3 regions of the Yersinia alsatica genome follow, and region 2 is predicted to be linked to each of the others. Evidence: predicted binding sites of a transcription regulator. Region 2 holds the regulator's gene; each other region holds the start of a gene.

Region 1 (4,218 bases), 1.1 Mb from region 2:
CGAAGTGCCGGTAGGGGCAATATTAGTGCTGGATAATCAGGTGATTGGCGAAGGTTGGAACCGGCCGATTCGTGATAATGACCCAACTGCACATGCGGAAATCATGGCACTACGTCAGGGTGGGCAGGCAGTACAAAATTATCGCCTGATAGATGCCACTTTATACGTCACGCTGGAACCTTGCGTGATGTGTGCCGGGGCCATGGTGCATAGCCGGATTCGCCGCTTAGTGTATGGCGCGAATGATCTGAAAACCGGTGCCGCCGGATCACTGGTGGATATCTTGCGCCATCCCGGGATGAATCATCAGATAGAGGTCTGCTCAGGGGTGCTAGCTGAAGCCTGCTCCCACCAGTTGAGCGCCTTCTTCCGCCAGCGCCGTGAACAGCAAAAAGCCTTGAAACGCGCCGTCACCGACAGTAAATGACTTAATTATTGATTGACCAGCCCGGCCCAACCACCGGGTAAGCTTTGCCCAGCTCAGCTTCAATCGCGGCATGTTGGGCAGCTTTCTTCTCTTTTTCCTGCAAATATCCCACTAAGCTGACCTGATAACGGCGAATGTTCTCGACATAGTTATAGGCTTCATGACCGCGAGCATAGCCATAAGTAGTGCTTGGGTAGTAGCGCTTTTGGCTCAACATCGGCAGCCGCATTTTGACATCGACCCAGCTATCTGGATTGCCATTCTGATTTTTGGTCAATCGACGAGCATCCAGCATGTGGCCATAACCGAGGTTATACGCCGCTAATGCGAACCAGATTCGCTCATCTTCCGGGATGGTATCCGGTACTTTCTGCATCAGGCGCTGCAAATAAACCGAGCCGCCTTTAATGCTCTCTTCTGGATCAACCCGATCTTTAACCCCCAGTCCACTGGCGGTGGCGCGGGTTAACATCATCAAACCTCGAACCCCGGTGGGTGAGGTTGCTTGCGGGTTCCAATGGGATTCCTGATAAGCAATCGCGGCCAGTAACTTCCAGTCAATTTCGCCCGCATGTTTTTCAAACAGGTGCTGGAAAGTGGGCAATACGTTATCGATGGCCGACAGGAAAGTTTTGGTATCGACATAATCAAAGCTGCCGACATGGCCCAGATACTTCTCCTCCAGACGCGCCAAACTGCCGTCTTCTACCATTTGGCTGTAGAAGTCGAGCATCGCCGCATACAGGCTGTCATCATTGCCTTGTGGGAAATACCAAGTCACTGGCTCTTCATCCGTGACGTCAAAAGCCACCGCCAATTGTGGATGGATACGTTGCAGCAGGGCAATGGTGACGGAGTCGCCAAGGGTATAGTCGAGTTTACCGTCGGCAACTTGCTCCAGTAGCTCTTTCCCGGAGCGGTCAATGGACGACCCCCAGTTAAGATCCGGATATTTGGTCTGTTTAAGCTGCTTCAATGTGGTCATATGGGCGGAACCAGAGGCCACAATCAACTGGCCTTTTAAATCACTGAATGATTTTGGTCGTGGCTGACCCAGCCGGTACACTAATTGCTGCGATACCGAATAGTAGGCAGGGCCGGTGCGCGCCCGGTTCAGGCGTTCACTATTATAAATCAGCCCGGCGGCCAGCATGTCTGCATCATCGCTATCTAAAGCATCAAACAAATCATTAATATTATGCTGTGGGGTCATCACCAGCTTAACCCCTAGATAGTCAGCAAAACGTTTTGCCAGCTCATAGTCGAGACCGGAAGGGCCATCCTTTCCGGTAGAGTAAATTAGCGGTGAACTTATTGTGCTAACTCGCAGTTCACCACGGGCTTTTATGCGGTCCAGTTGCCCCTCTTGGCCATTGCGCCAAGGAATATTGGGCCACAGCGCGAGGGCCAGAAGCATGGCAACTACACCGATAACAAAGTAATTTAATTTTATGCGCGTCAAATAATTATCTCTCGGCAGCGCTCTTTATATGTGTGTCGTAAAGCAGAAATCGACATGGTTAAATCCCCAGTGGAGTGGCATTTTGCGCAACAAATCGTCAGTGTGCAACTTTATTGCGTGCTTATTTATCCGCTATTCAGCGTATATCTCTGATAGCGGTTTCTTACGCAATTATTAATAATAGATACGCAAACGGTTTCGTCGGCGGCTTAGATTCACTATAATGGCGCGCGTTTTCCCCTGTTGCGCCCAATGAAGTGCTGTTCCAGTCGCTTCGAAGACGAGAGAAACTTAGATTATGGAAATACTGCGTGGTTCGCCCGCTTTGTCGGCTTTTCGCATTACCAAACTGCTGTCCCGTTGCCAGGACGCTAACCTGCCGGTTGATGATATTTACGCCGAATATGTTCACTTTGCCGATGTCAGCGCTCCACTGAGTGCTGATGAACACGCCAGACTCCAGCGGCTGCTTCAATATGGGCCATCTCTCCCTGAACATGCGCCACAAGGGCGTTTATTACTGGTGACACCAAGACCGGGGACAATTTCTCCGTGGTCGTCCAAAGCGACGGATATCGCGCACAACTGTGCTTTGCCACAGGTTCTGCGCTTGGAGCGCGGTCTGGCTTTCTATATCCAAGGCCCGAGCCTGAATGACAGCCAATGGCAACAATTATCGGCACTGCTGCATGACCGCATGATGGAAACGGTATTTACCGATTTGCAGCAAGCTGAGCAACTGTTCTCTCATCACCAGCCCGCCCCGGTACAACGGGTGGATATTTTGGCTCAAGGTCGCAGTGCACTGGAGCAGGCCAACGCTAAATTGGGTCTGGCACTGGCACCGGATGAAATCGATTATCTGCTGGCAGCCTTTACTGGCCTTGGGCGCAACCCAACAGATATCGAGCTGTATATGTTTGCTCAGGCCAACTCTGAGCATTGCCGCCATAAGATTTTTAATGCGGATTGGATAATTGACGGTGTAGCTCAGCCTAAGACACTGTTTAAAATGATTAAAAATACCTTTGAACACACGCCGGATTACGTGTTGTCTGCTTATAAAGACAATGCGGCGGTGATGGAAGGTTCTCAGGTTGGGCGCTTCTTTGCGGCACCAGAAAACGGTGTTTATGGCTACCATCAGGAAGCGGCACATATCCTGATGAAAGTTGAAACCCATAACCATCCAACGGCGATTTCACCGTGGCCTGGTGCGGCTACCGGTTCTGGTGGTGAAATCCGTGATGAGGGTGCCACCGGGCGTGGTGCTAAACCTAAAGCTGGCTTGGTGGGCTTCTCGGTTTCTAACTTGCGTATCCCGGGTTTTGAACAGCCATGGGAAGAGAATTTCGGCAAGCCGGATCGCATTGTTACTGCGCTGGATATCATGACCGAAGGCCCATTGGGCGGCGCGGCATTTAATAACGAATTTGGTCGTCCGGCGCTGCTGGGCTACTTCCGTACCTATGAAGAGCGCGTCAACAGCCATAACGGCACTGAGTTGCGTGGCTACCATAAGCCCATCATGCTGGCCGGTGGGATAGGTAATATCCGCGCTGACCATGTGCAAAAAGGCGAGATAGTTGTCGGTGCCAAGCTGGTGGTGCTTGGTGGCCCGGCGATGAATATCGGTTTGGGCGGCGGTGCCGCCTCTTCTATGGCCTCTGGCCAATCCGATGCGGATCTGGATTTTGCTTCGGTACAGCGCGATAACCCAGAAATGGAGCGCCGTTGTCAGGAAGTGATCGACCGCTGCTGGCAGTTAGGTGACCACAACCCGATTCTGTTTATTCATGACGTCGGCGCGGGCGGCTTATCTAATGCCATGCCGGAGTTGGTCAGCGATGGTGGCCGTGGTGGTCGCTTTGAGCTACGCGACATCCTTAACGACGAGCCGGGCATGAGCCCGCTGGAAGTGTGGTGTAACGAATCTCAGGAACGTTATGTTTTGGCGGTTGCCCCGGCGCAGATGGCGCAATTTGATGAAATTTGCCGCCGTGAACGCGCGCCATATGCGGTTATCGGTGAAGCTACCGAAGAGAAGCATCTGACCCTGAATGACCGTCATTTCGACAATCAGCCAATTGATATGCCGCTGGATGTGCTGTTAGGCAAAACCCCGAAAATGCTGCGTGATGTGACCCGCCTTCAGGCTCAGGGTGAGGCGCTGCAACGGGCTGAAATCAGCATTGCCGATGCCGTAAAACGTGTTATACATCTGCCAGCGGTGGCGGAGAAAACCTTCTTGATCACCATTGGTGACCGTACTGTAACGGGCATGGTGACCCGGGATCAGATGGTCGGCCCATGGCAGATTCCGGTGGCT
Region 2 (4,218 bases):
CCATCTTGTAGTGTGGTTATATCTGTCATTCCTGTTGAAAGTTGTTAAGATTAATACCCACAACAAAAATACAACAATTATGATTTAACCGCTCTTCGCCGCATCATGGCTACAGCTAATGACCGGATTTGAGGAGCAAACACCCTGAGCAACCCCGAAAGGAGAGAGCTATGTCTTTTGAATTACCCGCATTACCTTATGCACAAAATGCACTGGAACCGCATATTTCGGCTGAAACACTGGAATATCATTACGGCAAGCATCACAACACCTATGTGGTGAATCTTAATAACCTGATTAAAGATACTGAGTTTGCTGCTAAGACGTTGGAAGAGATTATCAAAACCTCCAGCGGCGGCATCTTTAACAATGCTGCCCAAGTCTGGAACCATACTTTTTACTGGCACTGTCTGTCGCCGAATGGCGGTGGTGAACCAACGGGCAAAGTCGATGATGCCATTAAGCAATCTTTTGGTTCTTTTGCTGAATTTAAAGCGCAATTTACCGACGCCGCAGTGAAAAACTTTGGTGCAGGTTGGACGTGGCTGGTCAAGAAAGCGGATGGCACTCTGGCAATTGTCAGTACATCGAATGCAGCAACACCACTGACAACCAGCGATAAGCCGTTGTTGACTGTGGATGTGTGGGAACACGCTTACTATATTGATTACCGCAATGCGCGGCCAAAATATCTGGAGAACTTCTGGGCTTTGGTTAACTGGTCTTTTGTTGAGCAGAATTTAGCTTAATAGCGGCGTAATAATTAAGGGCGGGTAAACCGCCCTACTTATCACCGGCAAGCGGCTTAATTAATTCATTACCGCCACGAAGCTAAAGACAATAATCATTGCCAGCGCACCAACAGTCGTAATCAGCGACATCTTCAAATTGGTATCCATAAAAACTCCTCAGCCGGTTAATTTTAGTAGGGAAAAGGCACATAATTAGTGCGTTAAATTATTTTCCCACAGATAGGAAAAAAAATCTTGTGCTCATTACGCACTTTATAACATTGATTAGCTCTTCCACTTTCCCTCCAGATCAGACAAAATTCGCAGTTCATAACTGCATACCGACTAATAACGTCCAATAAAAACTCTCAGACGACCAGCTGACTCAACCATCCAGCCTACTATCGTGCTTCTGTCTGAGCGGTTTTCGAGTAATGCAGGCAAACGATTAACATAATACTTACCTGCTGTAACAGGTAAGCTTAGGAGTCATTTTTTTATGGCAACGATTAAAGATGTGGCCAAACACGCGGGTGTGTCCACCACCACCGTTTCACACGTGATCAATAAAACTCGTTTCGTCGCCGAAAATACCAAGGCTGCTGTGTGGGCAGCCATTAAAGAACTGCATTATTCGCCCAGTGCTGTGGCTCGCAGTTTGAAAGTGAATCACACTAAGTCAATTGGTTTACTGGCGACATCCAGTGAAGCCCCCTATTTCGCTGAAGTGATCGAAGCGGTTGAAAATAGCTGCTATAGCAAAGGCTATACCCTGATTTTATGTAACTCTCATAATAATCTGGATAAACAAAAAGCTTATCTGGCCATGCTGGCGCAAAAGCGTGTTGATGGGCTATTAGTGATGTGCTCAGAATATCCCGAGCAACTGTTAGGGATGCTGGAAGATTATCGTAATATTCCAATGGTAGTTATGGATTGGGGCACCGCGCGCGGTGATTTCACCGATTCAATTATTGATAATGCCTTCGAGGGTGGCTATATAGCTGGCCGTTATCTGATTGAGCGCGGCCATCGTGATATCGGTGCTATTCCCGGCCAGTTATCACGTAATACCGGGGGCGGTCGCCATCAGGGCTTCCTGAAGGCATTAGAGGAAGCCAATATCACGATACGCGATGAATGGGTGGTTCAGGGCGATTTTGAACCTGAGTCTGGTTATAAAGCCATGCATCAGATTTTGACGCAAAAACATCGTCCGACCGCGGTATTCTGTGGCGGAGATATCATGGCGATGGGCGCAATATGTGCCGCTGATGAGTTGGGTTTACGCGTGCCGCAAGATATTTCGGTGATCGGGTATGACAATGTGCGTAATGCCCGCTATTTCTCACCGGCGCTAACCACGATCCACCAGCCCAAAGAGCGATTAGGTGAAACCGCCTTTGCCATGTTGCTTGATCGTATTGTCAGCAAGCGCGAAGACCCACAAACCATTGAAGTACACCCGAAACTGGTAGAGCGCCGTTCTGTCGCTGATGGTCCGTTCCGCGATTACCGCCGTTAATCCTCTTCGGCCAGTCACATTCCACGTGACTGGCCGCTAGTGCTGCACGCCGCCGTCATCCGCTGCATTGCCATCCTTTAACCATTCGTCATTTAGCGTGACACTGTCACCTAAATAGTCCAGTAACCACGCTAAAGCTGGGGAGTGATTATTCTGTTCCCAGGTTAAGCAGCACGGGCTATCCGGCAGTGGTTCAGCTAACGTCAATGCCACCAACTGGCCATCGGCAATCAGCGGCGACACCATATGGGCTGGCACCATACCAATGCAAAGCCCTGCACACAGGCAGTCAATCCCCGTCGTCCAGTCCGGTGCTACTAATCGTTGCTGATTATCCAGCGTCCAGGTATCTCGCTTAGGCAGATTTCGTGCCGTATCTTCCAGACAAAGTGAAGGATATGGCCGCAACTGATTGTCGTTAAGTGGCCCGGTTAAACGGGCTAAAGGATGGTTCACACTGACTACACAATGCCAGGTCAAAAAGCCCATATCGCGAAATACAAACCGCCCTCTCACCGGGATGGCCCGGGTGGCACCAATGGCCATATCGGCTTGCCCATCGACCAAAGCATCCCAGACACCATTAAACACCTCATAGCGCACCCGCAGCTCCACGTCAGGGAAATGGCGATAAAAATCCAGCACCAGGCGGCGACTTCGCTGCGGTTTGACGATTTTATCTATCACGATATTTAATTGCCCCCGCCAGCCATTCGCCACCTGTTGGCACTGACGGCGCGTGTTATTCATTTTTTTGATAACATCCCGGGCTTCTTTGATGAAAACCACTCCAGCCTGAGTTAATTCGACATCGCGATGACGCCGCTCAAACAGGGGAACTGCCAGCCACTCCTCCAGTTGGCGCACGGTATAACTGACGGCAGACGGCACACGGTGCAATTCTTGAGCAGCCGCACTGAAGCTGCCGGTGCGCGCCACAGCATCAACCACCTCCAATGAGTATTCAGACCACATTATTTTCTGCCTCTCTATATTCAATTATTTGGTGTCAATTTTTTTGATAGCTTCTCGCAAATATTACCGTTTCACAACTGATTATCGTAGCGGATAGAATGCCCCCCGCTATAAATCCCTAATTATAAAGCTGTCTCAAGACAGCAAATTGCCTGCAAAATTATGATAAAGAGAAATAAAGTATGAAGACGTCAACAAGTTTCATGTTCTATCTGGCGGGTTTGAGCATGTTGGGGTACTTGGCCACCGATATGTATTTACCCGCCTTTGGTGCCATGCAACAAGAATTACAAGCCTCCGCTGGTTCCATTAGTGCCAGTCTCAGCATCTTCCTCGCCGGTTTCGCTATCGCCCAGCTTATTTGGGGGCCAGTCTCCGACAAGCTGGGCCGCAAACCAGTGCTATTAGCTGGATTGGGGTTATTTGCCATCGGCTGTTTGGGGGTGTTGTGGGTTGAGACAGCAACACAACTCTTGGTGCTGCGCTTTATTCAAGCTGTGGGGGTCTGCTCAGCAGCAGTGAGTTGGCAAGCATTAGTGGTAGACCGCTACCGTGACGGTAAAGCCAACCGGGTCTTTGCCACAATTATGCCGTTAGTGGCGTTATCTCCGGCACTCGCCCCATTATTGGGTGCTTGGCTATTGAACCACTTCAGCTGGCGCTCAATTTTCGTCGTACTGTTGGCCGTGACACTGTTACTTTTGATCCCCACTGCACTACTGAAAGAGCGGAAAAATGCCCCATCAGATAATACGGTGCAAAATAAAAGCGCCATTAGTTTCTGGCAGCTCCTAAAATCGCCAGTCTTTAGCGGCAACGTGATGATATTTGCGGCATGCAGCGCGGGGTTCTTCGCCTGGTTAACCGGCTCGCCTTTCATTCTGGGTGAGATGGGATATAGCCCCAATGCCATTGGTTTGAGTTATGTTCCACAAACTTTGGCCTTCCTGCTGGGGGGGTTTGGTTGCCGCAGCGCACTGACTCGGA
Region 3 (4,218 bases), 1.4 Mb from region 2:
TATCGAATTATTGTGGCAGCAGAAAAAGCGGGTTTACCTCCCTGTTCTTCATCCTTTTAGCCCCGGCAATCTGTTATTTCTCAACTATCGCCCTGATAGTCAGCTTGTGCGTAATCGCCTGAAAATCCTTGAGCCTCAATTAGATGTGCGCGACGTTCTGCCCTTAAACCAGCTAGATGTGGTGATAACCCCGCTAGTGGCGTTTGACCACCATGGGCAACGTTTGGGTATGGGTGGAGGATTCTATGACCGTACGCTACAGCATTGGCAGCACGGCGGCCCCTATCCTATTGGTCTGGCCCATGATTGCCAGCGAGTAGCGCATTTACCGAGTGAATATTGGGACGTGCCGCTGCCAGAGATAGTGACGCCGGAAAAAGTCTGGCAGTGGTGAGCGGGAATTTTCAGCATAAAAAAACACCCGGTATTTTATAATCACCGAGTGTTTAGTCATTTCTGAACCGCACAACATAGACATACCCAATATCATTGACGTTGCAGCCAAGCTGCGAACGCCAAAGACGAGAGGTATATTAGTAAAGCAAACGTGCGCGAATCGTCCCTGGAATAGCCTTCATTGCCTGCAAGGCTTTTTCTGCATTTTCTGCATCATCAGTTTCAACGTCGATAACCACATAACCGATTTCAGCACTGGTTTGCAGATACTGTGCGGCGATGTTGACGTTCTGCTCAGCAAAGATTTTGTTGATGCTGGTCAGAATGCCTGGGCGGTTCTCATGAATATGCAACAGGCGGCGGGTATTATCGCCGTGAGCTGGCAGTGAAACCTCTGGGAAGTTAACCGCTGACAGCGTTGAACCGTTGTCAGAATATTTCGCCAGTTTACCGGCCACTTCATCACCGATATTTTCCTGTGCTTCCTGAGTGGAACCACCGATATGCGGAGTCAATAATACATTATCAAACTCGCACAATGGTGAATTGAACGGGTCTTTATTGGTTGCTGGCTCTTCAGGGAAAACATCAATTGCCGCGCCAGCCAAATGATCACTGGCCAATGCATCACACAGCGCAGGGATATCAACCACGGTACCGCGAGAGGCGTTAATCAGCATCGCGCCCGGCTTCATCAGTGCCAACTGCTCAGGGCCAATCATATTTTTAGTCGAGTGATTTTCCGGCACATGCAGGCTAATCACATCACTCATATTCAGTAAGTCTGACAGGTGGCGAACCTGCTGGGCATTCCCTAACGACAGTTTATTCTCGATATCGTAGAAGAATACTTTCATACCAACACTTTCAGCCAGAATACCCAGCTGAGTACCGATATGACCATAGCCAATGATACCCAGTTTCTTGCCACGGGCTTCATAGGAGCCTACCGCCAGCTTATTCCACTCGCCACGATGTGCTTTGGCGTTAGCCGAGGGAATGCCGCGGAACATCAGCAGTAACTCGCCCAGCACCATTTCGGCTACCGAACGGGTATTGGAGAAAGGCGCATTGAATACCGGCACACCGCGTTTGGTGGCCGCTTTTAAATCAACCTGATTGGTACCGATACAGAAACAACCTACTGCAACCAATTTTTCTGCTGCAGCAAAAACTTCTTCGGACAGATGCGTGCGCGATCGAATCCCGACGAAGTGAGCATCACGAATAGATTCTTTCAGTGATTCGGTGTCTAAGGCACCTTTATGATATTCAATATTGCTATAACCGGCCGCACGCAGATTATCAACCGTGCTCTGGTGCACCCCTTCCACTAACAGAAACTTAATTCTGTCTTTCTCCAGTGATACTTTTGCCATGTCCCCGACCCTATTTTCAGACTTCAGATGTGGCTGCCGATATCGAATGAATCCGGTCAGCACCCTGTCAACATAACAAATATTACGCGGGCGGCAATACAAACGATTGCTTGCCTATCAGCATAACAAACAGTGCAAATGTTAATTTATGGAATAAAAAACTGGCTGGAAGAGAGTTAATGGCAGGTTAAGAAAATGAAATGAGTAAATGTGATATATATCACCAAATTTAACCATTTTAAGAAAAGATATTTAAAGGCAAAAATTATCAGGGTGAAGTCAATAAACCACACCCTGAACAAGGTTTAGCCGATTACTTGAGGACCACGGTCTTAACACCTTCGGCGGTACCAATCAGTGCCACATCAGCACCTCGGTTGGCAAATAGCCCAACAGTGACCACTCCAGCGATACCATTAATTTTATTTTCTAACGCGATAGCATCCAAAATCGTCAAATTATGTACATCCAAAATAACGTTGCCGTTATCGGTCAGAACATTTTGGCGATATTCAGGTAGCCCACCCAATTTAACCAGTTCGCGGGCCACATAAGAACGGGCCATTGGGATGACTTCGACCGGCAGCGGGAACTTACCCAATACATCAACTTGCTTGGATGCATCAGCGATACAAATAAACTTACGGGCAATGGCGGCAATAATTTTTTCGCGGGTCAGTGCTGCACCACCGCCTTTAATCATCTGCATCTGACCGTTAATTTCATCGGCACCATCAACATAGATATCCAGTGCATCGACTTCGTTGCAATCAAATACCTGAATACCGTAACTTTTCAGTTTGGCGGTAGAGGCGTCAGAGCTGGAAACCGCCCCTTCAATTTGACCTTTGATAGAGCCAAGAGCATCAATAAAATGCGCTGCGGTTGAGCCGGTGCCAACCCCAACAATAGTGCCAGGTTTGACGTAATCTAATGCTGCCCAGCCCACTGCTTTTTTAAGTTCATCCTGAGTCATGGTAAGTTCGCGCCTTGATATGAAAGAAAACCTGAAGTCATTATAGAGCATATACACCAGAAATCTTCGCAATAAAGCCCACTTACTGGACGGTTAATTTTAGCTGGATCACAGTTATGCCGGTTTATTTGTGGCGGGTACCGAGGTATTCGGGCATAGAAAAATGATCAAAATGTGGCATAGTGCCTTATTAACTTAATATTTGGAGAGATGACTCCGATGAAACGCCCAGACTACCGTACGCTACAAGCGCTGGACGCGGTGATCCGTGAACGCGGTTTTGAACGCGCGGCACAAAAACTCTGTATCACCCAATCGGCAGTATCTCAACGCATTAAGCAGTTAGAGAATCTGTTCGGTCAGCCACTACTGGTGCGCACAGTGCCACCGCGCCCGACGGAACAAGGCCAGAAACTGCTCGCTTTATTGCATCAGGTTGAACTGCTGGAAGAAGAGTGGCTTGGTAATGACAGTGGCGGCGATACTCCGCTATTGCTGTCATTGGCGGTCAACGCCGACAGTTTGGCAACCTGGCTGCTTCCGGCATTGAAACCGGTGCTGGCAGACTCTCCGATTCGGCTCAATCTGCAAGTTGAAGATGAAACCCGAACCCAAGAGCGGCTACGTCGTGGCGAAGTCGTGGGCGCAGTTAGTATCCAACCTCAGCCCCTGCCGAGCTGTTTGGTCGATCAACTGGGCGCGCTGGATTATCTGTTTGTTGCATCCAAACCCTTTGCTGAGCGGTATTTCCCCAACGGCGTCACGCGCTCGGCACTGCTGAAAGCACCAGCGGTCGCTTTTGACCATCTGGATGATATGCATCAGGCGTTTTTACAGCAGAATTTCGATTTATCGCCGGGCAGTGTGCCCTGCCATATTGTTAACTCGTCGGAAGCCTTTGTGCAGTTGGCAAGGCAAGGCACCACCTGCTGTATGATCCCGCATCTGCAAATCGAAAAAGAGCTGGCATCCGGGGAACTGATTAATTTGACGCCGGGGCTATTGCAGCGGCGCATGCTGTTCTGGCACCGATTCGCGCCGGAAAGCCGGACAATGAGAAAAGTCACTGACGCCCTCTTATCTTACGGGCGTCAGGTTTTACGACAAGACTAGCTTATTTAGCGGCGGCTGGAGCACTGGCGCTGGTTTGTAGCTCAAACACCACATCAACCTGATCATCAAAATGGATGGTCTGCTGTTCGTAAGTTTGAGCGGCATCCGTTGCCGGTGCAGCTTCGGCACTCTTAAACATCCGCGCTACCGGCATTGGCTGGTAGTTAGCTACATGATAACGAATGCTGTACACCGGCCCCAGCTTGACCTTAAATCCTTCAGCCAAAGAGCCCGCTTGGCTAATCGCATTCTCGATAGCTTTTTTACGTGCTTGCTCACGGTAAGTCTCTGGATTAGCAACACCAAGCTCTACGGCTCGAATCTCATTAAGACCCGATTTTAGTGCCCCATCCA

What was found. The regulator PurR, encoded in region 2, represses purine synthesis genes. The targets are predictions, from matches to a motif close to CANGCAAACGTTTGCNTG.
Positions count from the first base shown of each region.
Region 1: a site for PurR is predicted at 2,075-2,092, ahead of purL (phosphoribosylformylglycinamidine synthase). Genes of this name have one in related genera too.
Region 3: a site for PurR is predicted at 1,871-1,888, ahead of serA (phosphoglycerate dehydrogenase). Genes of this name have one in related genera too.

Region 1 is NZ_CP104006.1:1,942,919-1,947,136, forward strand. Features, by position in the region: gene tadA (tRNA adenosine(34) deaminase TadA) at 1-427, shown strand, start outside; gene mltF (membrane-bound lytic murein transglycosylase MltF) at 429-1,889, opposite strand; gene purL (phosphoribosylformylglycinamidine synthase) at 2,185-4,218, shown strand, end outside.
Region 2 is NZ_CP104006.1:3,025,446-3,029,663, reverse strand. Features, by position in the region: gene sodB (superoxide dismutase [Fe]) at 171-749, shown strand; gene cydH (cytochrome bd-I oxidase subunit CydH) at 810-899, opposite strand; gene purR (HTH-type transcriptional repressor PurR) at 1,231-2,256, shown strand; gene punR (DNA-binding transcriptional activator PunR) at 2,293-3,231, opposite strand; gene punC (purine nucleoside transporter PunC) at 3,414-4,218, shown strand, end outside.
Region 3 is NZ_CP104006.1:1,673,207-1,677,424, reverse strand. Features, by position in the region: gene N0H69_RS07310 (5-formyltetrahydrofolate cyclo-ligase) at 1-394, shown strand, start outside; gene serA (phosphoglycerate dehydrogenase) at 534-1,775, opposite strand; gene rpiA (ribose-5-phosphate isomerase RpiA) at 2,089-2,751, opposite strand; gene N0H69_RS07295 (LysR family transcriptional regulator ArgP) at 2,971-3,864, shown strand; gene N0H69_RS07290 (oxidative stress defense protein) at 3,866-4,218, opposite strand, start outside.